Regions from separate parts of the Bacillus salitolerans genome, predicted to be linked through region 3. Evidence: predicted binding sites of a transcription regulator. Region 3 holds the regulator's gene; each other region holds the start of a gene.
The links. The regulator LexA, encoded in region 3, represses DNA repair genes until DNA is damaged. The targets are predictions, from matches to a motif close to CGAACATATGTTCG.
Positions count from the first base shown of each region.

Region 1: uvrB (excinuclease ABC subunit UvrB) is a predicted target of LexA. The motif match lies at 3,820-3,833, and genes of this name have one in related genera.
Region 2: dndB (DNA sulfur modification protein DndB) is a predicted target of LexA. The motif match lies at 4,974-4,987, and genes of this name have one in related genera.

Region 1 is NZ_JBHUEM010000054.1:204,179-211,717, forward strand. It holds gene ACFSCX_RS23010 (hypothetical protein) at 432-617, shown strand; gene ACFSCX_RS23015 (DMT family transporter) at 841-1,800, shown strand; gene ACFSCX_RS23020 (helix-turn-helix domain-containing protein) at 1,867-1,974, opposite strand; gene ACFSCX_RS23025 (D-alanyl-D-alanine carboxypeptidase family protein) at 2,536-3,591, shown strand; gene uvrB (excinuclease ABC subunit UvrB) at 3,904-5,886, shown strand; gene uvrA (excinuclease ABC subunit UvrA) at 5,890-7,539, shown strand, end outside.
Region 2 is NZ_JBHUEM010000055.1:87,051-94,589, forward strand. It holds gene dndE (DNA sulfur modification protein DndE) at 1-202, opposite strand, end outside; gene dndD (DNA sulfur modification protein DndD) at 199-2,184, opposite strand; gene dndC (DNA phosphorothioation system sulfurtransferase DndC) at 2,203-3,798, opposite strand; gene dndB (DNA sulfur modification protein DndB) at 3,800-4,897, opposite strand; gene dptF (DNA phosphorothioation-dependent restriction protein DptF) at 5,134-7,464, shown strand; gene dptG (DNA phosphorothioation-dependent restriction protein DptG) at 7,467-7,539, shown strand, end outside.
Region 3 is NZ_JBHUEM010000003.1:670,698-678,236, forward strand. It holds gene hflX (GTPase HflX) at 1-86, shown strand, start outside; gene ACFSCX_RS04925 (methionine gamma-lyase family protein) at 101-1,369, shown strand; gene ACFSCX_RS04930 (MerR family transcriptional regulator) at 1,537-1,911, shown strand; gene glnA (type I glutamate--ammonia ligase) at 1,942-3,276, shown strand; gene ACFSCX_RS04940 (HD-GYP domain-containing protein) at 3,790-4,902, shown strand; gene lexA (transcriptional repressor LexA) at 4,978-5,604, opposite strand; gene yneA (cell division suppressor protein YneA) at 5,762-6,097, shown strand; gene ACFSCX_RS04955 (DUF896 domain-containing protein) at 6,199-6,435, shown strand; gene tkt (transketolase) at 6,520-7,539, shown strand, end outside.

The DNA of each region.
Region 1 (7,539 bases), on a different contig from region 3:
ATTTATTTCTACTCGTTACGATTTACACGACAAGTTATATTCATGAACAGGATCATCGGTAACAGTAGCCATGATTGTAAGTCTACCTATGGATGGATTGGTTGCAGAGGTATCTATCAATTGGCTTAACCATCTCATTTCTATTGAGCTTCTTCTTGCAAAAAAGTAAACTGGAATATAAAGCCTGTCCTTCATAATCAAAAATATAGCTTGTGGAAGATAGTTCAAACCTATCCAATGTTAATAGGATTTCAAGCTTTACAATCCCTTACGTTTGGAGCGTTTTTTAGTATAATGTATTTACATCAACCATTATTTATAGGGTATGGGATGAGTTCGTATACTTTGGATTTATCATGCTTGCTGTGAATGTTAATTATGTGGGCGGTGTAAAGTGAACCCATCCTAAACAGAAAATGGGATATGGTAGATTGTTTCTAGTTGCGACGCTTTTTCCAAGTGCATTCTTTATCATTCTCTCAATGGTAGAAACATATATTGTTGGGAATGTTCTATTCTTACTGATTCAAGTGCTTCATTCGATAAAGCAGCCTATTTATCGAACCTTTGTCAATGAACAAATAGATGGGGCACAGTGTCCACCATTTTATCGGTGATTAGATTAACTGGAAGTGTTATTGGTATGATATATAAACCATTAATCGGCTGGTTATCTGATATATTCATTCAAGTTACCTTCTTTACATTGCTCCTAATGGTAGGTATATCAATGATGTTTGTATATTTGTTTTAAAAGTGTGCACCAGTTTTCTTATGTTAATGACTGATTTTCTTAGAATCTATCGAAACTGATATCACAAAGTGGGTAGGGGAGTGCAGATGAAAGCAATCATTATTGGAATATTATCATCTATATTTTTTGCTGTTACCTTTATATTAAATCGATCGATGGAGCTTTCCGGAGGGAGCTGGTTATGGAGTTCATCGTTACGATATTTCTTTATGATCCCTTTCCTACTGCTCATTGTTTTTTGTAGGGGGAATGGGAAGGCATTATTGAAGGAGCTTTGGGTAAATCCAAAGCCTTGGTTGATTTGGAGCTTCGTAGGATTTGGATTATTCTATGGACCCATCACTTATGCAGCGGCATCTGGCCCAGGCTGGTTAGTTGCTGGAACCTGGCAATTCACGATTATTGCAGGAATTTTACTTACACCGTTGTTCCTAGAGGCAAGCGGTATTCGAAAAAGGCTTCCAATAAGTAGTTTATTATTTTCATTGATTATTTTAGCTGGAATATTAATCATGCAATGGGAAAACGCAAACGGTGAGCTTTCCCTTAAACTCGTGTTACATGGGATACTGCCAGTGGTGGTGGCTGCCTTTGCCTATCCTTTAGGAAATCGTAAAATGATGGAGAGGTATTCAGGGAAATTTGATACTTTTCAACGGGTACTAGGGATGACATTAGCATCGACTCCGTTATGGGTTATTCTTGCCTTTACGGGTTATGTTAGTGTTGGTTTGCCAAGCGGGGATCAAGTTTTTCAATCATTTATCGTTGCTATATCTTCTGGGGTCATTGCAACACTATTGTTTTTCTTTGCTACTGAACTGGTAAAGGATGATAGCAATTTGCTAGCGGCTGTTGAAGCAACACAATCTACACAAGTCATTTTTGTTGTCCTTGGGGAAATAGCCTTCTTATCTATTTCGATACCTTCTACTTTATCGTTAGTAGGAATGGCTTTCGTGGTGGTTGGGATGATCCTGCATAGCTTAAAAGGAAAGAAAAAGTTAACCATTCCAAACCAAGATAAGATGGCACTGCAAAAATAAATAGCTAAAGATTGAAAAGAAGCTCCTCTAACATATCTGTTTTATATTAATTGACCAAGAGGTTGTTCAAGTAGATAGCCTTCTCTGTTTATATATCGTGGTTCTATTGATCGTTTCTCTAGTTGTTCCAATCATGCTTGCCAATTCCTGATCTGTAAAGGTGTTTGTAAGCATGAATCCTTGCTCATGTTTTTCTCCAAGTAGGCTTTGTTCAGACGTATTATGTGAATTTGTTCCTCTAATCGATTTTGTAAATCAACAATTTTTTTACTTAGCATTCGGAACACTTTGATGCTCATTTCCGGAATGTAAGCAAAAAGGTTTCAAGATCTTTAAATAGTGGAAAAGACCTCAGTAATGCTTTAATTTCTTGACGATTCATCTAATCACGCTCCTCTATTATTCTTCACTATCATACATAATTTGCCATATTTTATATGTATTCTACGTCAAAAAAGAGTGGATGAATCGTAGTATATAAGCATATAGTTAATTTATCCCGTTCCAACTGGCGCTAAGACCCCCACTTCAAAACTTTAGATGAATTGAGAAGTTTAAGTGGGAGATAAGCGCCAGTTGGAACCCTGAAAAGGATCACAGACTAAAGTCGCCACCTCCTGTGGCAACGTCTGTGTGACCCACAGTGTGGGCCGGGGCTAACAATCAGTGGGGGATGAGGAAAACCCCCACTGAAAGAAGTTTCCCTTTAATAAGTCAAAAGTAATGGAGGAAGAGATGAAAAGGACAAGTATCCTTATCTTGGTCATGATATTGTGTAGTTTTCCTCTTTCTGCTCACATTAATGCTCAGGATCATGGAGTTTCAATAAATAGTGAGAGTGCTATTTTAATAGACGCTAAAACAGGAATCACATTATATGAAAAAAATAGTAGAGACATCATGTACCCAGCTAGCATTACAAAAATTGTAACAGCCATCGTAGCAATAGAAGAGGGGAAATTAGACGATATAGTCGTAGTGAGTAAAAATGCTACCAATGTAGAAGGAACACGAGTGTATTTAAATGAAGGAGAACAAGTGTCAATGCATAAGCTTGTTCAAGGGCTTCTCATTAATTCTGGAAATGATGCAGGGGTTGCTATCGCGGAGCATATGGATGGGTCTGAGGAAGCGTTTTCAGAGCGAATGACCCGGTTTGTAAGAGAGAAAGTTGGAGTTGAGCAAACAATTTTTCAAAACCCACATGGACTTTATGACCCGGACCACTTTACAACAGCCTATGATATGGCTCTCATTACAAGATATGCGATGAAGAATGAAACCTTCACTAAAATAATGGGTACGCGCTCCTTACCTTGGGAGGGAGAGAGCTGGGAGACAACTATTTACAATCATCATAAGCTTGTGCGTGGTGAAATTCCTTATGAAGGTGTTATTGGCGGGAAAAATGGGTATGTCCAAAAATCTGGCTATACACTTGTAACTGTTGCAGAAAGAGAAAAGACTCAGCTTATAGCGGTAACCTTAAAAGCTTCCCGAAAAAATGATGCATACAAGGACACTATTAAACTATTAGATTATGGCTTCGAAAACTTTGATACGTCACTCCTACCAAAGCCTAAACAGAATAGTAAAAATGATCAAAAAGACAGAGAACCAATCTTAGAGAAAAAAGGCATTTCGATGGAAAAAGAATCTCTTGAGCCTGTTGAAAAGGAATCGGTTAATGATCACAATCTCATAAATTTTCTTGTAACTTTAGCATTGGTTGAAATGTTTGTGATCTCTTTAATAGTGAAAATACGGAAGAATAATCTTCATAAAGTATAAATTTTGAACCACGGCATGGTAGTGCTGTGGTTTTTCTGCATCTAAATGTACAGAATGATATTTTTGCTTACCTTGAAATGATAGAGATACGGCTATTATTTGAATATAACGGCGATAATGTAATGTGTTACGGGATTACGGCCACCATACAGTTATCCAAAGTAGTTTGAAAAATGATACCGTAAATTTACTATTTAACTACATAAATAACAGATTCATTAAAAAAATCGAATGTTCGTTCGTATATTTCTTGGATTTTAAATGGGAAATTGGTACAATAGGAAACAGATATGACCGATAGGAGGCTTTCGTGTGAAGGATCAGTTCGAACTAGTCTCAGCCTATTCTCCTTCTGGAGATCAGCCGAAGGCAATAGAAAAAATTGTAGAGGGTATCAGGCAAAATAAAAGGCACCAAACATTACTTGGAGCAACAGGAACAGGTAAGACGTTTACCATCTCTAATGTAATTAATGAAGTAAATAAGCCTACACTAGTCATTGCACATAATAAAACGTTAGCTGGACAGCTTTATAGTGAATTCAAAGATTTTTTCCCAAACAATGCTGTAGAGTATTTCGTTAGTTATTATGATTACTATCAGCCAGAAGCATATGTTCCGCAAACGGACACGTTCATTGAAAAGGACGCCTCCATTAATGATGAGATTGATAAGCTACGTCACTCTGCTACATCATCTTTAATTGAACGAAAAGATGTTATCATTATTGCCAGTGTCTCTTGTATATACGGCTTAGGTTCTCCAGAAGAATACCGTGAATTAGTTGTTTCGCTTCGAGTTGGGATGGAAAAGGAAAGAAACAAACTTCTTCGGGATTTGGTGGATATCCAGTATGCTAGAAATGATATCGATTTTCAAAGGGGAACCTTCCGTGTAAGAGGTGATGTTGTAGAGATTTTCCCTGCTTCACGTGATGAGCATTGTATACGTGTCGAGTTTTTTGGTGATGAAATTGATCGTATACGCGAAGTAGATGCATTAACTGGAGAAATCATTGCCGATCGTGATCATGTAGCGATTTTTCCGGCTTCCCACTTCGTTACACGTGAAGAGAAGCTGAAAGTGGCGATAGAAAATATTGAAAAAGAGCTAGAGGAACGATTAGCAGAGATGAGAGAAAATGGAAAGCTGCTTGAGGCACAGCGTCTTGAGCAACGTACTCGGTATGACTTAGAAATGATGCGCGAAATGGGCTTCTGTTCAGGGATTGAAAACTACTCTAGACATTTAACCTTACGTCCTGAAGGATCGACACCTTACACTTTACTAGACTTCTTTCCGAAGGATTCGTTAATTGTCATTGATGAGTCTCATGTTACCATTCCGCAAATCAGAGCAATGTATAATGGAGACCGTGCTCGTAAGTCAGTTCTAGTTGATCACGGCTTTCGCTTACCATCTGCACTTGACAACAGACCCTTAATGTTTGATGAATTTGAAAAACATATTAATCAAATCGTGTATGTTTCTGCGACCCCAGGACCTTATGAACTGGAACAATCGCCAGGGACAATTGAGCAGATTATTCGTCCAACGGGTCTTCTAGATCCAACTATTGATGTTCGCCCAATAAAAGGTCAGATTGATGATTTGTTGAGTGAAATTCAGACTAGAATTGAACGAAATGAGCGTGTGCTCGTTACCACCTTAACAAAAAAGATGTCTGAGGATTTAACAAATTACCTGAAGGAGTTAGGTATTAAAGTAAACTATCTACACTCGGAAATTAAAACGCTCGAAAGAATTGAAATTATACGGGATTTACGATTAGGAAAATTTGATGTCCTCGTTGGTATTAACCTACTTAGGGAAGGTCTTGATATTCCAGAGGTGTCACTTGTTGCAATATTAGATGCAGATAAAGAGGGCTTCCTTCGTTCTGAACGTTCGTTAATTCAGACGATTGGACGTGCAGCTCGTAATGCAAATGGTCATGTCATCATGTATGCCGATAGAATCACGAAATCGATGGAAATTGCCATGAATGAAACGAAACGCCGACGTGAAATTCAAGAAGATTATAACCGTAAACATGGAATTACCCCACAAACGATAAATAAAAAGATACGAGATGTCATTCGGGCAACAGTTGCGGCAGAAGCAGAAGAAACGTATGAGACAGCACCGAAGCTTACAAAGCTATCAAAGCCAGAGCGTGAGAAATTACTGGCAAGCTTAGAAGTAGAAATGAAGGAAGCAGCAAAAGCATTAAACTTTGAACGTGCTGCAGAGCTCCGTGATTTATTATTAGAATTAAAGGCGGAAGGAAAATAATCGATGGTAATGGATAAAATTGTTGTAAAAGGTGCGAGAGCACATAATTTAAAAAATATAGATGTCACCATTCCCCGAGATAAGCTTGTTGTATTAACAGGCTTATCGGGCTCTGGGAAATCTTCCTTAGCTTTTGACACAATCTATGCTGAAGGACAACGTAGATATGTAGAATCCTTGTCTGCCTATGCGAGACAATTTTTAGGTCAAATGGATAAGCCTGATGTCGATGCAATCGAAGGTCTCTCTCCAGCGATCTCAATTGACCAAAAAACAACAAGTCGTAACCCACGGTCAACTGTCGGGACAGTAACTGAAATCTATGACTATCTGCGACTTCTCTTTGCAAGAGTGGGGCGTCCAGTGTGTCCGGAGCATGGAATCGAGATTACATCACAAACGATCGAACAAATGGTTGACCGAATTCTTGAGTATCCTGAACGAACTAAAATGCAAATACTTGCTCCCGTTATAAGTGGAAAAAAAGGAACGCATGTGAAGGTATTAGAGGATATAAAAAAGCAAGGATTTGTTCGTGTTCGAGTGAACGGGGAAATGATGGAGATTTCAGATGAGATTGAACTTGAAAAGAATAAAAAACATTCTATAGAAGTCGTCATCGACCGTGTCATCATTAAAGAAGGTATATCTGCAAGACTTAGCGACTCGATTGAAACCGCTCTTCGTTTAGGGGATGGAAAAGTCATCGTCGATGTTATGGAGCAAGAAGAGCTTTTATTTAGTGAACATCACGCATGCCCTCATTGTGGCTTTTCGATTGGTGAACTTGAACCAAGGATGTTTTCATTTAATAGTCCATTTGGAGCTTGTCAAAGCTGTGATGGCTTAGGTACGAAGCTAGAGGTTGACTTAGATCTTGTCATTCCTAACTGGAACCTATCATTAAAAAACCATGCGATTGCCCCGTGGGAACCAACTAGCTCACAGTATTATCCATCGCTTCTTGAAGCGGTTTGTAATCATTATGGAATAGATATGGATATGCCCGTAAAGGATATTCCGAAGCATTTAATGGATCGCGTTTTATATGGTAGTCAAGGTGATCAAATCTATTTTCGATACGAGAATGACTTTGGTCAAGTGAGAGAAAATTACATTGAATTCGAAGGTGTTGTCTCGAACATTAATCGAAGGTATAAGGAAACAAGCTCTGATTATATTCGAGAACAAATGGAAAAGTACATGGCTACGCAAGATTGTCCTACTTGTAAAGGGCATCGACTAAAGAAAGAAAGCCTTGCTGTTTTAATTCAGGATCAGCATATTGGACATGTTACGAATTATTCCATTACAGAAGCTTATAATTATGTAACATCGCTTCATTTAACAGAAAAAGAAACAAAAATTGCTAATATGATTTTACGAGAAATTCAAGAGCGACTAGGATTTCTTATCAATGTTGGACTCGATTATCTCACGATGAGCCGTGCGGCGGGGACTTTATCAGGTGGGGAGGCACAACGAATTCGTTTAGCCACTCAAATTGGTTCACGTTTAACAGGTGTTCTCTATATATTAGATGAACCTTCGATTGGTTTACATCAACGCGACAATGACCGGCTCATTCATACGCTTCAAAATATGCGTGACATTGGCAATACTTTAATTGTCGTTGAACATGATGAGGATACC
Region 2 (7,539 bases), on a different contig from region 3:
AGATATAATCATTTTCTCCTGTCATTACACTTCTAGGAATATCAATACCAGCTTTGTTACTGACTTGTTCAGGCATTGACGGGTCTCTTAAGGAAATAGCAACTGCAATTCGAGAGATGATATTCCAAGACAATCCAGTTGTACTCTGTAAATAAGTTAAACTTTCTCCTGTCTCTTTTGAGGTTTTTATTCTAAAATTCATTTACTCATCTCCATATCACTAAAAGAAAAGTATTTATTAATTATATTTGTTTCTTTTCTCTCAACGTTAAACTCCAACATGTACTGTTTAGCTACATGCGAAGCAAGTAACTCATAATGGTCTTTGTCAATTTCAGTATCAGTTGAAAGAATAATTGCTTGTCTTCCACAGTTAGGAATAAATTCTGTTAAGAGTGCATTCTTATGTGTCTTATCTAATCTACCTAGTAAAGTGTCAAAAATAAAAGGAACTTTACGACCAGAGCATTTAAAGATTGACCAAATTATTGAAATAAGTAATATTTGTTTTTCTCCTGCTGATAATGTTGCTTTCTCGATTTGGTCCTTTTGAGAGTCTAATAGGATTACATTATAAGTGTCGTTATCAATTAAAATAGAAGATATATAGTTATGTTTTCTCAAAATCCTTTTTATCATGGTTGATGCTTCTATCTGGACTTGTTGAAGCTTTTTCTTTAATTGTATTTCTCTAAAACGTCTACTTAAACTAATGATTTTTTGTGATTCTAAGAAAGAGCTTTTTGTCTTTTCATTATCTTTTAATATGCTTTGTATTTTATCAATGGAAGTTGTCAGTTCATCTAGCTCAATTTTTAATTCATCCAAGTGTAATTGTTCATTATTTAGTTCTATATCAATTTCCACTATTAGAGTTTGATTTTTTTCCATTCGTTGAATCATTTCTGTAAATTCGTTTGAAGAGTCATGGACATTCAACTTCTCTCTTAATTCCTGGTGCGCCATAAGTTTTTTCTTGTTTTCTTCTATAAGAGATAAACTTTCTAGATTATAATTATTAGAAAGTTTAAAATATATGTTTTCTATTAAGCCACTTTCTGAATTTGATGCACCATGAATTTGATATATTTCCGATTTAGGCTGCATTACTTTTAGAAATTGCTCTCTAAGCTCAGTGCTGAGTTTTGTATCCAAAGAAGAGGATGTCAATTGAATAATATTTTTCATAGTTTCATCTGACAGTTTTTGATCTAACTGTTTAAATAACTGTAATGATTCTTCGTTCTTGATCTGTTCTCTTGTTTCAGATAGAAGTTTTCTAGTTAAATAGAAGGGGAGTAAGTTAGCGACAAACTCTCTAATCTTCTCCTGGTTTTGTTTTCTCAATAATTCAATGTTATGCATTTCTTGAATTATTAAATCCCTCTCAGACTTAACGAGTCCACCATATTGTTCAAAATCTTGTTTCAACTGGCTATACTCATCACTAAGGTTACTTCTATTTTCTTCTAGGTGTTTAATCTTATTTGAAGAAGAGAAAATAAGAGCTCTAATCTCTTTATCTCTATTATTTAATTCAAATAATTCTTTTTCAATAGACTCCATTTTTTGTGGATCAATGGATTGGTTTGCGTAGGTTTCCAAATCATTCTCTAATGTTTCAAATAGATCCAGGTTAAATACTACTCTCGAAAGGGTATTTAAATAATCAGATAGTAAATTTTCATTAACAATTCTAGCAATTTCCTCACCGTCGAATAAACATAACTCTAATAGTTGGGGAGGCATAATTTCTTTTAATTTTGTTTGAAACAACTCTTTATCATATTCAGATAGATGCCTCTTGTTTGCTATAACTTCAAAGGATTCCTTAATAGAAGTCCCTTTCAAACTCCAATGACGGATCAGGGTATAGTCTACTTGTTCTAAATCTTCGGTTAAAGTAAAGTTTATCTTGATCTTATAATCATTTTCATTTGATTTCTTTGTACTATTATTTAAAAAACTATTAATTCTCTTAAAATACTCAGTGTTTTCTGTTTTATAACCATATCCATAAGCGCCGAATAATCCAAGTTTAATTGCATTTAAGAGTGTAGTTTTTCCTGCACCATTTTCTCCGCCTATTAATATAACATTCTTGTCTTGATTAGGACGAAAGTCAAACTTGTGATTTCCTTTATATGCTCCAATATTAGTCAGTTGTATTTCATTTATAATCATTTAACTAACCCTCATTTTTTATAATAAATGTAAATAGTCTTGTTTTAATGCCTTACCTAATTCCTCAGTTAAGCCACGTCTTACTTTATATCCCGAATATTCCTTTTCAATAGAGATTAGTTTTTTAACAACGTTCAGATCAACCTTGAATTGATCACATAAAAACTCAAGATCTGAAATTTGATCTTTATCAAATAGAGGTCGATCATCAATTTCCCAATCTAATGAATATCCTAAAACCTCTTCAAATAATGCAGGAATTGGGTCTTCCCATTCACCATTTTTAAACCATATCCTGCGTATCTCTTTTAATTCATCTACACTTATTAACTGGTAGTGAGGATCTTCCGGATGATTTAGTTCCCTTTGTATTGTTAATAATTTTATAAGGATCTCTTTTCTAGCTTCCATCGTAAAAGGTCCAAGGCCAAGCTGAGCGTATTTAGTTTCATTGACGCCCTCTAGGCTTGTCTCTGTATAAGTAACCAAGAGCTTTTGGTCCTCAGATGTACTTAGATCTATTTCATTTTCAGAGATGTAATTACTTAAATTATCTTTATCAACTATTGTATAGTCTTCAAAAGGTATTAGCTGTTTAGGTCTATTAGATTTTTTTGGTATTAATACATAGGATTTATTATTAATCTCTTGGATTTTAACTTCATTAAAATAAACTTGTCCGTGCTTTCGATATTTCATCCTTTTAGTTCGGTCATCTCTAATCCCTGCTAACCAATTTCGAAAATCTAAGAGTGGCTTCATCCAATCATGACCGCTCTGTATAAATCCATTTAAGGCTTTATCTTCACTTACAACTGTACAAACCCAGCAACCAAAACGGCTATTTCCGCATGAACCAGCCTTATCTTTAGTAGATTTATCAACTACAAGAGGGCACTCACCACTGCTTGAATCTTGGTATAAGCGATGAAGTTCAAAGTTGTCATCACCCCATGGTGATGGGTAGCTTAGTAAGTAATCCCATACATCATCAAGAGTAAAGTTCCTAATAGGTGCAAAAACATATGCATTTGAAAGGGTTGAATGCTTCATAAATGTTTTCCCCTCAACTGTGTGAGAACGTATTACATTGCCACGAGTAGCACTTTCATCTTCACGAACACCTAGAACCATAATCACTTCCCCAAATGCTGATACCTTATCCATAATGAATTGATTTGCTGGGTCAATTTTTAATCTGTCTGTACACCATCTAAATGATTGATTAGGGGAAGGATATCCTTTACCTATTATATTTACCCAGAATGACTGTTTAATCATAGGTTTTACTTTATGGGTTTCAATTGGTAAATCTCTACTTAATGCTTCATCCTGGATCCTTCTTAATGTCTTATTTATGGAATTAATAATCAAGGGTGTTTCAACGAGAGTATCTGATGAAATTACAAATACCTTTTTATGTAATTCTTCTTTTGGCAATTCGTTAATAGCCTCAAATACAAGTTGAACTACAACGGTAGAATCCTTTCCACCACTATAACCAACAACCCAAGGACGGTTATCTTCTTTATATGCTTTTTGAATTCGTTCCTTTGTTTCCTTTATAAAGGATTGTGATTTATTTAATTGGTTACTTATTAGACCATTAATCATTTTATACTACTCCTTGGAAAAATTTTTCTTCTAGTGTTAACTCTGATTCTGTTAAGGGTAAGTTAACTAGCTGCTTTATTCTATTTGAGGTGAGCTGTATTGTATATGAGGTTTTTTGTATACGACCATTATGATTGTAAGCTCTACCTAACCAATCCCCTGTATTACTTCTGTTCCAATCAATTTTAGAAAGTTTGTATATATAGCTTGTCCAATCATGTTCATGATAGTTTCGTAAATAATGTCCTACTAGTCCTAGTGACTCAATAAAAACCCCATGGCCAACTATAAAATTTGATCTTAACTCTCTTGGTGAAAGCTCTTTGTCAAAAACCATGTTCCATTCTGTTATTGAATCACACAGTACTATCCAAAACTCTCTTAAAAACTTATCTTCCTCGGATGTGATCTCATCACCCTTAGATTTTCCTAATAGTTTTAGATTCGTATTGAAGATATGATTTAAGGCTAAGATTTTAGGTGAATTCTTTGACAAGGAAACTCTCTCTTTATCTGTGTATCTATTCAGCAGGGGAATTGTTGCAATAATTTCCTTAGTAACCATTGCTAATTGGTCTCTATGGTCGTATAAAATTCCAATAGAAGAAGTAGTGTTGACTGCATGGCGGTTTAGATCTGAAAAAATTTGTTGAGACTTTCTAAGTCCCTCATCATGAAAGAACACTACCGAAATAGTTTCATTACCTAACTCGGGTGAGATTTTTAATGCTTCTTCAATAGCAGCCCGTCTATGCTGTCCGTCATTGATTAAGAACCTAGCATCTAAAGCTATTCTCAACTGTCCAAGGTCATTAGAAGTAGAATCATTATTATATGGAATAAATTTAATTTCTCCATCAATGGATGCTGTAATAGATGAAAAAACATAATCATGCTGATTATCAACTATGTAACTAGTCATTTCAGGTATCCTAGCTTTATTAAGTATCCTTTGTGATCTGTGCTCAGGTGGAATTTCCTCTTCATCAAATAGAAATATTTTAGGAATTATTCGTAGAGGACACATTGCAACATAATATTCTTTGTTGGCTTGAACACCTCTAATAGCGGGGAAATTATAACTAAAGGTAGAGTCCATATATTAACCTCCTATTACGTACGTAATCTATTAAATTGATTATAACTCTAATAGAATCAATATTCAATAAAAAAGACGAACCTTCATTCGTATTTTTCTAGAAACCTTTACATCGAGATTTAATATACAACTCATGTGATCAAACTTACATTTTATGTTAAAATCTTTATTAAGATAAACACTAAATTAATTTTAATAAAAATCTAAAAAATGATCTTCGATTGGAGATGAATTGTTTGGCTGTTGAACAATATCTATTTAAATTCTTAGAGAACCTAAATTATGTTGCAGCTGAAACTGCTAGAGATATTGAAGAACGGATTTTTGATGATCCCAAAAGTGCTGTGATGAACGCTAGGGTATTTGCAGAAGAGATTGTAAAAGATGTGTTTAGAAAGGAAGAGATTGACTATTCACATCTTACTACTCATTTTGAACGTATTAATTACTTGGCTAGAGAAGGATTTCTAGAAAAGGGTACTCAGCAGGCATTAGCGGAAATTAGATTAACAGGTAACAAGGCACTCCATGACGCCACATTTAGACCTGACATTCTAGAGGCTATTAAAATTTTTAAGGAAATGTATAAGCTTGGAACTTGGTTTGCGGAAGTATACTCATCAGACATTTCTATTCCATCCTATAAAGATCCAATTCCTCCACAAAAAGGCTTAGGAATGGATGACGTTCAAAATATGATTGAACAAGCATTATCTGGTAAATTGAGTCAATACCTAAATCTTAAAAACGAAGACAATAATACAGTTAAAGAACAAGAGGGCCAAACAGATAACGAATCAAAAGTTTCAGGGAATGATGATCAGCAAGAGAACAAAGTAATAACATTAAATCTTAATCTACCAGAAGGACGTAGTTATCTATTAAGAGAATTAAAGCGACTTCAAGAATCATCACAAGAAGCGGTTGAAAATTCAAACTCATTTAGTAAATTTAAGGATTATATGCATGTGGCACGAGAGATTCAGAAGGATTTTGAAGAAATGATCACTATTACTAAGGATAGTGATAGAGCAGAACTAATCTTACTAACCGGAAGTGTAGGAGATGGAAAGTCTCACTTATTAGCCTATTACAATGAAAAACAGCGAGAAGTTATGAATAAGTTTGAAATATTAAACGATGCTACTGAAAGTTTTAGCCCAAATAAAAATGCATTGGAGACTCTCTCCGAGCTCTTAGATGGTTTTTCTGATCAAAAAATTGAATTGTCAAAAGATAAAGTTATATTAGCAATCAACCTTGGGATCCTTCATAACTTTTTATCTTATGAACATGAAGGAAAGAGTTTCAATAAATTAAAGGGCTTTATTGAAGAAAGTGGTTTGTTTACACAAAAAGTAACAACGAAGTATAGTGAAGAATCTTTCCATTTAATAGGTTTTAGTGATTATCAATCCTATGAGCTTACAAATGGAGGTCCTAAGTCTTCCTTTTATTTAAAAATTTTCCAAAAGGTTTTCTCTAATGATTCTAATAATCCATTCTATATTAGTTACCAAGAAGACCTTAAGAATAATGTAAAGGGAGTAATACATGAAAATTTTGAATTTCTAATGGATAAGAACATTCAAAATGAAATTATTCAGTTAATCATTCAGGGTATAGTTCGAAATAAACTAGTTATTTCTGCAAGAGCCTTCTATAATTTCATTGCGGATTTAGTGATACCTGAAGGTTATTCTGAAATCTTAGATTTTGAATGGAACCATTTTGAAAAGATTAACAATACCGTTCCACACTTACTTTTTAAGAGACGCGAACGTTCTGTTATTTTAAAAACAATGTCAGAACTTGACCCCATTCATATTCGCTCACAAGCTATTGATCAGATCTTTATTGACATTAATACGTTAAATGATTGGGATAAGATTATTGAAAAATATTCAAACAACTATATCGCAAAAGAATGGCTTGGACCTATTGCTTATCAGTCAGAGAATTTTAATGGTTTAACTTCAGAGTTTAGCCAATTACTTGTTAGACTGGCTTATTTGACCAATAATTCTTTTGCTGAAGAAGTGATTCCATCCTCTTACAAAAATTATATGAAGTATTTATACTCATTTAACAAGGTTGAACAAAGGCAAATCGCAACTTTTTATAAAGAAATTATTCAAACAATTTTCAAATGGAGAGGTAGTCCCAAGACTGGCTATATTTATATAAATAAGCCAATTGAGAAATTTCGAATAGCCCAGGAGCTATCTTTAAAACCAAAGATGGATCATTTATCTCCAAATAATAATGATATATTAACTAGTTTTAAGCAAACTTTGACTATTGTGTTCTCAGACAAACAAGAAAGAGAGAATTTAACTCTTGAAGTTGATTATCCCTTATACGAGCTCTTATCCAATGTACAAAGAGGGTATTGTCCAAATAAGAAGGATGAAGAGGATGCTATTAAATTTGTTGAGTTTTTAGACCAAATTATGAAATTTGGTAACAAGTCTAATGAGGTGTTAGTTCATATACCAACAGAGAACAAACAATATGTTCTATCAAAGGGTCTCTTTGATGGATATACATTTGAAAAGGTGCTGTGAGAATGAGAATTTTAGTAGAAGAATTAGACAAATTACTAAAAGAGAATAAAGATAAAACAGGTGTGGTGCATGATA
Region 3 (7,539 bases):
AGGAGGACAAAGATTGTTATAAATGTACGGGCTATATCCAACCAAGTCTTTCGCTGACGCAGCAACTAAAAAACTACATGCAGTAGAAGAGGGGAAAAACATGTTAGAAAAATTGAGTTATGGTCATGTATTGGCACCAATTGTTTCAGAGATTGAACAACAAATAAAACCGATTCAAGAAAGGATAGACCAACTTGCTGAAAAGAACCAATTTCGCATTTTACAAAGTTATCAACATTTTCAGGTAAGTGATTCTCACTTTATACCTTCTACAGGCTATGGTTATGATGATAGAGGTAGAGATACGCTTGAAAGTATATATGCTGAAGTTTTTGGTGGTGAGGCTGGGTTAGTACGCCCTCAAATAATTTCAGGAACTCATGCAATTTCGATCGCTCTATTTGGTGTTTTACGGCCAGGTGATGAGCTACTATACATAACTGGAAAGCCCTATGATACACTTGAAGAAATTGTTGGCCTACGGGGAAATGGAGTTGGCTCTCTAAAGGATTTTCAAATTGGGTATAAAACTGTAAACCTGAAAGAAAGTGGTCTTATTGACTATGATGCTGTTCGGAATAAAATTAAGCCGAACACGAAAATGATAGGAATTCAACGTTCAAAGGGATATGCGACACGACCATCCTTCACTATTTCTGAAATAAAGGAAATGATTGAATTCGTAAAATCAATAAATAAAGATATCATCGTATTTGTAGATAACTGCTACGGTGAATTTGTTGAAGAATTTGAACCTTGTCATGTTGGGGCTGATTTAATGGCAGGGTCATTAATAAAAAATCCAGGTGGAGGTTTAGCTAAAACTGGTGGATATATAGTCGGCAAGCAGTCATTAGTTGAAGCCTGCAGTTACAGGATGACTTCACCAGGTATAGGGGCGGAAGCAGGAGCATCTCTTTATAGCCTCCTAGAAATGTACCAAGGCTTCTTTTTAGCTCCCCACGTTGTTAGTCAAGCTTTAAAAGGGGCGGTGTTCACGTCAGCTTTCTTAGAAAAACTTGGCTTTAATACGAGCCCAAGATGGGATAGTAAGCGAACTGATTTAATTCAGTCAGTTCAATTTGACGATCGCGAAAAAATGATTGCATTTTGTCAAGCCATTCAATACGCATCTCCGATAAACAGTCACGTTACGCCCTATCCAAGTTACATGCCAGGATATCAAGATGACGTCATCATGGCTGCTGGAACGTTTATTCAAGGTGCAAGTATTGAACTATCAGCAGATGGTCCATTGAGGTCACCGTTTGTTGCTTTTGTCCAAGGTGGACTTACATATAGTCATGTTAAAACGGCAATTCTGTCTGCCGTAAATTCATTACTTGAAAAAAGGTTGTTTGAAATATGATTAATGGGGTGGAAATGTATGAACTAACATACATTTCTTTTTTTGAATTTATTCATGTAAGAAAACATAACATGATATTGACAGTTTACCTTACATGGAATATGATGTAAGTATGAAGAAAAAATAAAGGAGGATTTGAAGTGAGTGACAAACACATTCGTCGTAATATGCCATTATTTCCAATTGGAATTGTTATGAACTTAACCGATTTGTCTGCTCGCCAAATCCGGTATTATGAAGAACATGGATTAGTGACACCTGCAAGAACAGATGGGAATCGTCGTTTATTTTCCTTTAATGACGTTGATCGACTCTTGGAAATTAAAGATTTAATTGACCAAGGTGTAAATATGGCAGGGATCAAGCAGGTTTTCCAAGTAAAACACCAATCAGATGAAACAGAAAACAAGCAAGTTGAAATTGTGAAAAAAGAGTTAACGGATGAGGAACTTCGTAAAATGCTTAAAGATGAACTCATCCAGGCCGGTCGATTTAACCGTACATCTTTAAGACAAGGTGACATGGCCAGATTTTTCCATTAAAAGAGATGAACACTAAGGGAGGAAATTAGAATGTCAAGATTTACAAAGGAAGATATTTTTAGAATTGCCAATGAAGAAAATGTAAAGTATATCCGCCTTCAATTTACTGACTTACTAGGGATTATTAAAAATGTTGAAATCCCTGTTAGTCAATTAGAAAAAGCACTTGACAATAAAATGATGTTTGACGGTTCTTCTATTGAAGGGTTTGTTAGAATTGAAGAATCAGATATGTACTTATACCCAGATTTAGACACGTGGGTTGTATTTCCTTGGACTGCTGAAAAAGGAAAGGTTGCACGCTTAATTTGTGACATTTACAATCCAGACGGCACTCCATTTGAAGGAGATCCACGAAATAATTTAAAGCGTGTGTTAAGAGAAATGGAAGCTCTAGGCTTTACTGATTTCAACCTAGGACCTGAACCAGAGTTCTTCTTATTCAAGCTAGATGAAAAAGGGGAACCTACTCTTGAGTTAAATGATGCGGGTGGATACTTTGACCTAGCACCAACTGACCTAGGGGAAAATTGCCGTCGTGATATCGTACTTGAATTAGAAGAAATGGGCTTTGAAATTGAAGCTTCACACCATGAGGTTGCACCTGGACAGCATGAAATTGACTTTAAATATGCTAATGCTCTCAAGGCATGTGATGATATTCAAACATTTAAACTAGTAGTAAAAACAATAGCTCGTAAACATGGTTTACATGCTACTTTCATGCCAAAACCATTATTTGGAGTGAACGGCTCTGGGATGCATGCTAACGTTTCGTTATTCAAGGGTAACGAAAATGCGTTCTTTGATCCAAGCAAAGATTTGCAATTAAGTGACGATGCAATTCATTTTATCGCTGGTGTGTTAAAGCATGCGCCTAATTTTACAGCTGTAACAAACCCTACTGTAAATTCATACAAGCGACTAGTTCCTGGCTATGAGGCACCTTGCTATGTTGCGTGGTCTGCAAGAAACAGAAGTCCACTAATTCGTATTCCTTCTTCACGTGGCCTAAGTACTCGTGTAGAAATACGAAGTGTGGATCCTTCTGCTAACCCATATTTAGCAATGGCAGTACTACTAGCTTCAGGTCTTGATGGTATCAAGAATAAACTTCAAGCTCCTAAGCCGGTAGATCGTAACATCTATGTAATGAACAAGCAAGAGCGCTTAGAAAATGGTATCGTTGATTTACCAGCAACACTTTACCATGCACTAGAGAACCTAAAAACAGACGAAGTCATTAAAGGGGCATTGGGAAGTCACTTACTAGAGCACTTTATTGAAGCAAAGGAAATTGAATGGGATATGTTCCGTACTCAAGTTCATCCTTGGGAACGTGAGCAATATATGTCAACGTATTAATATATATAAAACCTTGATACCATTGGTATCGAGGTTTTTTTATTAAACTAAGAAAGTATAAGTTTCTGGTGTTTAGTTGATACAATGTTACGGCTAAATCCAGCTCCAGCACCCAGCCAAGATGAAATGGCGACGATCTTTGCCATTTCATCCTACTCGAGGGGGAAAAGAAAAATCACTTTTTCCTTGGTCAACTAACCTGTCATGAATAAAAGGGAACACCACCCTTTTTTTCATGACAGAACATTTGCTCTGCCTTAGGCTAAGGGGGGCCCCCTGAGACTTTTGTTCTGAAAAAAACTGAATTCTGTGAAAAGAATGTATGTTACAGAGAATTAAATGATGTGTAATAGAGAACAGAATTATTAAAAATGTAGCAAGGAATTCGTCATTTTATGTCGAAGAATATTGTATAGTAGACATTTAGTGAAAATAAATCCTTTCATAAAAGAAAGTACTTCATCAAGGTTTATCAAAGGATACGGGACGAATCATACTTAGGAGAGAATAGATATGCGGTTAGTACCACTAGAACGATGTGAATCAAAAATGATGTTAGGGCAATCGATTTATGATGGAAATGGAAGAGTTCTTCTAGCTAAAGGGACTGAACTTTCTGATCGCTTAATCCAGAGACTTAAAAAACTTCATATTTATTCTGTCTATATAGAAGATGAACTTTCGCAAGGAATAGAAATTGTTGAATCAGTTCCTGAGAGGCTTCGTATAGAAGCAGTCAATGTAATTACAGATAGTTTAAACACTATCGCTGAACTAAAGGATACAAGCGGTAGCAACCTACAAGGAATGATGAAGACAGGAAGAGCAATCCGAAGCTTGCAAAAAGTTTTTAAGGACTTATTATCATGCCTTTCAGAAAACAGAACAGTTATTAATTTATTGGCTACTACAAAAATTCACGGAAATGATATTTACCAGCATAGCTTAAATGTGACCATATATGCATGTCAATTAGCCATTGAGAATGGATTGCCACTAAAAAATATTGAAGAAATCGGATTAGGTGCAATGTTACATGATGTAGGAAAGGTGTTTATCTCCCATGAGGTATTAAATAAACCTGGAAAACTAACAGAAGAGGAATATGAATATGTGAAGAAACACACAGAACTGGGGTTTGATCTATTACGTAAAATTCATGAAATTCCAATGACTGTCTCACATTGTGCACTTCAACATCATGAAAAATTAGATGGAACGGGATATCCAAGAGGGTTAAAAGAAACTGAAATTCATAGTTATGCAAAAATTATTAGTGTTGCAGATGTATTTAGTGCATTGACAAGTCATCGAGCTTATCGGACGCCTTTTTTGCCACATGAAGCATTAGAAATTTTGTATGCTGGTAGTGGCTCCCAATTTGAAAGTAAACAAATTCAATTATTTAAAGGGTGTATTGCAATTTACCCTCAAGGATTAACAGTGAAAATGAATGATGGCAGGATAGGAATTATTTCGGATTATAATTTTCATTCGGTAGGTAGACCAAAAGTAAGGATCATTCGAGATGAATATAACCAAAAAATTGTACCTTATGAAATCGATTTATCCTCGAAGGAGCATTTAACGCTTGATATCATTGAATCAGATCCATTGCTCTATTAATGCAAAAAGTGTAGTAAATAGATTGTTTGTTAGAAAAGAATGACAAAAGTCTTGGGTTTTCCAAGACTTTTCTTCTTAGTGTAATGTTCGATAGACACCAATGACTTTACCCAGTATTGAAACACTTTTTAATAGAATTGGCTCAAGACTGGAATTTTCAGGTTGCAAACGAATATAGTCTTTCTCTTTAAAAAACCTTTTCACTGTTGCTTCATCTTCTTCAGTCATAGCAACAACAATATCCCCGTTATTGGCTGTTTTCTGTTGACGGACAAGTACGAGATCTCCGTCAAATATCCCAGCTTCAATCATGCTATCACCCATAATTTCTAACATAAATACATTTTCTCCAGGTGTTACATACCGGTCAGGTATAGGAAAGAAATCTTCTATATTTTCTACCGCAGTAATGGGTTGTCCAGCAGTTACTTTCCCGATAATCGGTACATTAATAACAGATCCATTAAAAACAGGCTGAACAATATTGTCTTGATCAAGAATTTCAATAGCTCTTGGTTTAGTAGGATCTCTTCGAATTAATCCCTTACTCTCTAATCTTGCGAGATGACCATGGACGGTGGAACTAGATGCTAGGCCAACGGCCTCTCCAATTTCACGAACAGAAGGTGGATAACCCTTTAGCTGAACCTCGCGTTTAATAAACTCCAAAATATCTTGTTGTCGTTTTGATAGTTTCTTCATAGTAAAACACTCCAATAGCTCCATATAATTACAAACAGTATACCATGCCTACTACAAATATACAAACATAAGTTCGAGAAAAATGATTGACAAAAACAAATGTTCGTATTAAATTAATCATATAAGAACATACATTCTATTTTTGGGGGTCGCTTATATGAAAATAAAAATGATGAATCTATCATTCTATATACTTTTCCTGTTCACAATTTTTTCTATTTTCTTTGTTTCTTCCTATATCAATAAAGATAGTCGACTAGAAGAAGAGTACTTGTTTATTCAGCTATCTTCTGGGGATACGTTATGGGATGTTGCTGAACAGTTTGCAGATCAACATGGTTTAGCGACGACTCAGTTTATTAAATGGGTCGAAGAAAAGAATAACATTGACGGAAACCTTATTGTTGCGGGTGAAAGGATTGTAATACCTGTTAAAAAGGAACATATATCAGATACAGTTTTACTTGTCGCTGATGGATCAGTCGCTCATTAAGCTCATTAATTAGATGAAAAATGTAACCTGCTTGATTCCAAGCAGGTTCTTTTAGTATCATACGTATATGCTTAAGACCGAAGTAAAGGAGTATACTAAAAATGCTATCACAGGAAAAATTAGCTAGAATTAACCATCTATCGAAGAAATCAAAAGAAGTTGGGTTAACAAAGGAAGAAATGGAAGAACAGAAAAGTCTTAGGGAAGAATATTTAAAAGCTTTTAGAGGTCAAATGGTAGATCATTTACATTCTATAAAGGTTGTTGATGAAAAAGGAACAGATGTTACCCCAGAAAAGTTAAAGAAAAGTAAAGCACAGAGAAAAAATCTTCATTAATTTTGTTCTTATCATTGATATACTATATATAAGAATAAGCCAATCTATAAAAACATATTAGTTTAATTAGAAAGGATGTTGAATTTGACAGAAACTATCGATCATTTATCTATTAACGCTATTAGAACATTGTCAATCGATGCAATTGAAAAGGCGAATTCTGGTCACCCAGGGATGCCAATGGGGGCTGCTCCAATGGCATATACATTATGGACGAAATTTATGAATCACAATCCTAAAAATCCAAGCTGGTTTAATCGCGATCGATTTGTATTATCAGCTGGTCATGGTTCAATGCTTCTATATAGTTTATTACATATTTCAGGTTATGACCTCTCAATGGATGATATTAAAGCATTCCGACAGTGGGGAAGTAAAACACCAGGTCACCCTGAATATAAGCACACACCTGGAGTAGAAGCAACGACAGGTCCTTTAGGACAGGGGATTGCAATGGCGGTTGGAATGGCAATGGCTGAAAGCCATTTAGCAGGCAAATATAATCGAGATAATTTGAACATCATTGACCATTTTACATACACCATTTGTGGCGATGGAGATTTAATGGAAGGTGTATCTGCTGAAGCTGCATCTTTAGCTGCTCATTTACGATTAGGAAAATTAGTTGTTCTTTATGATTCAAACGATATTTCGTTAGATGGTGAACTAGACAAAGCCTTTACAGAAAGCGTGGAAGACCGTTTTAAAGCTTACGGTTGGCAAGTTATTCGAGTGGAGGATGGAAATAGTGTTGAGGAATTAAGTCGGGCACTTGCCGAGGCAAAAACAGAACTTAATCGTCCAACATTAATTGAAGTAAAGACTACAATTGGCTATGGTTCTCCAAATAGAGCAGGAACATCAGATGTCCATGGTGCCCCACTTGGGTCAGATGAGGCAAAACTGACGAAAGAAGCTTATAAATGGACTTTTGAAGAAGATTTCCATGTCCCAGAGGAAGTATATAGACATTTTCATAAAACCATAGTGGAAAAGGGTAAAGAGAAAGAGCAAGAATGGGAACATCTGTTTAAAAAGTATCAGGAAAACTATCCGGATCTAGCTTCGGAGCTTACTTCAGCAATGCAAGGTAAACTACCTGAT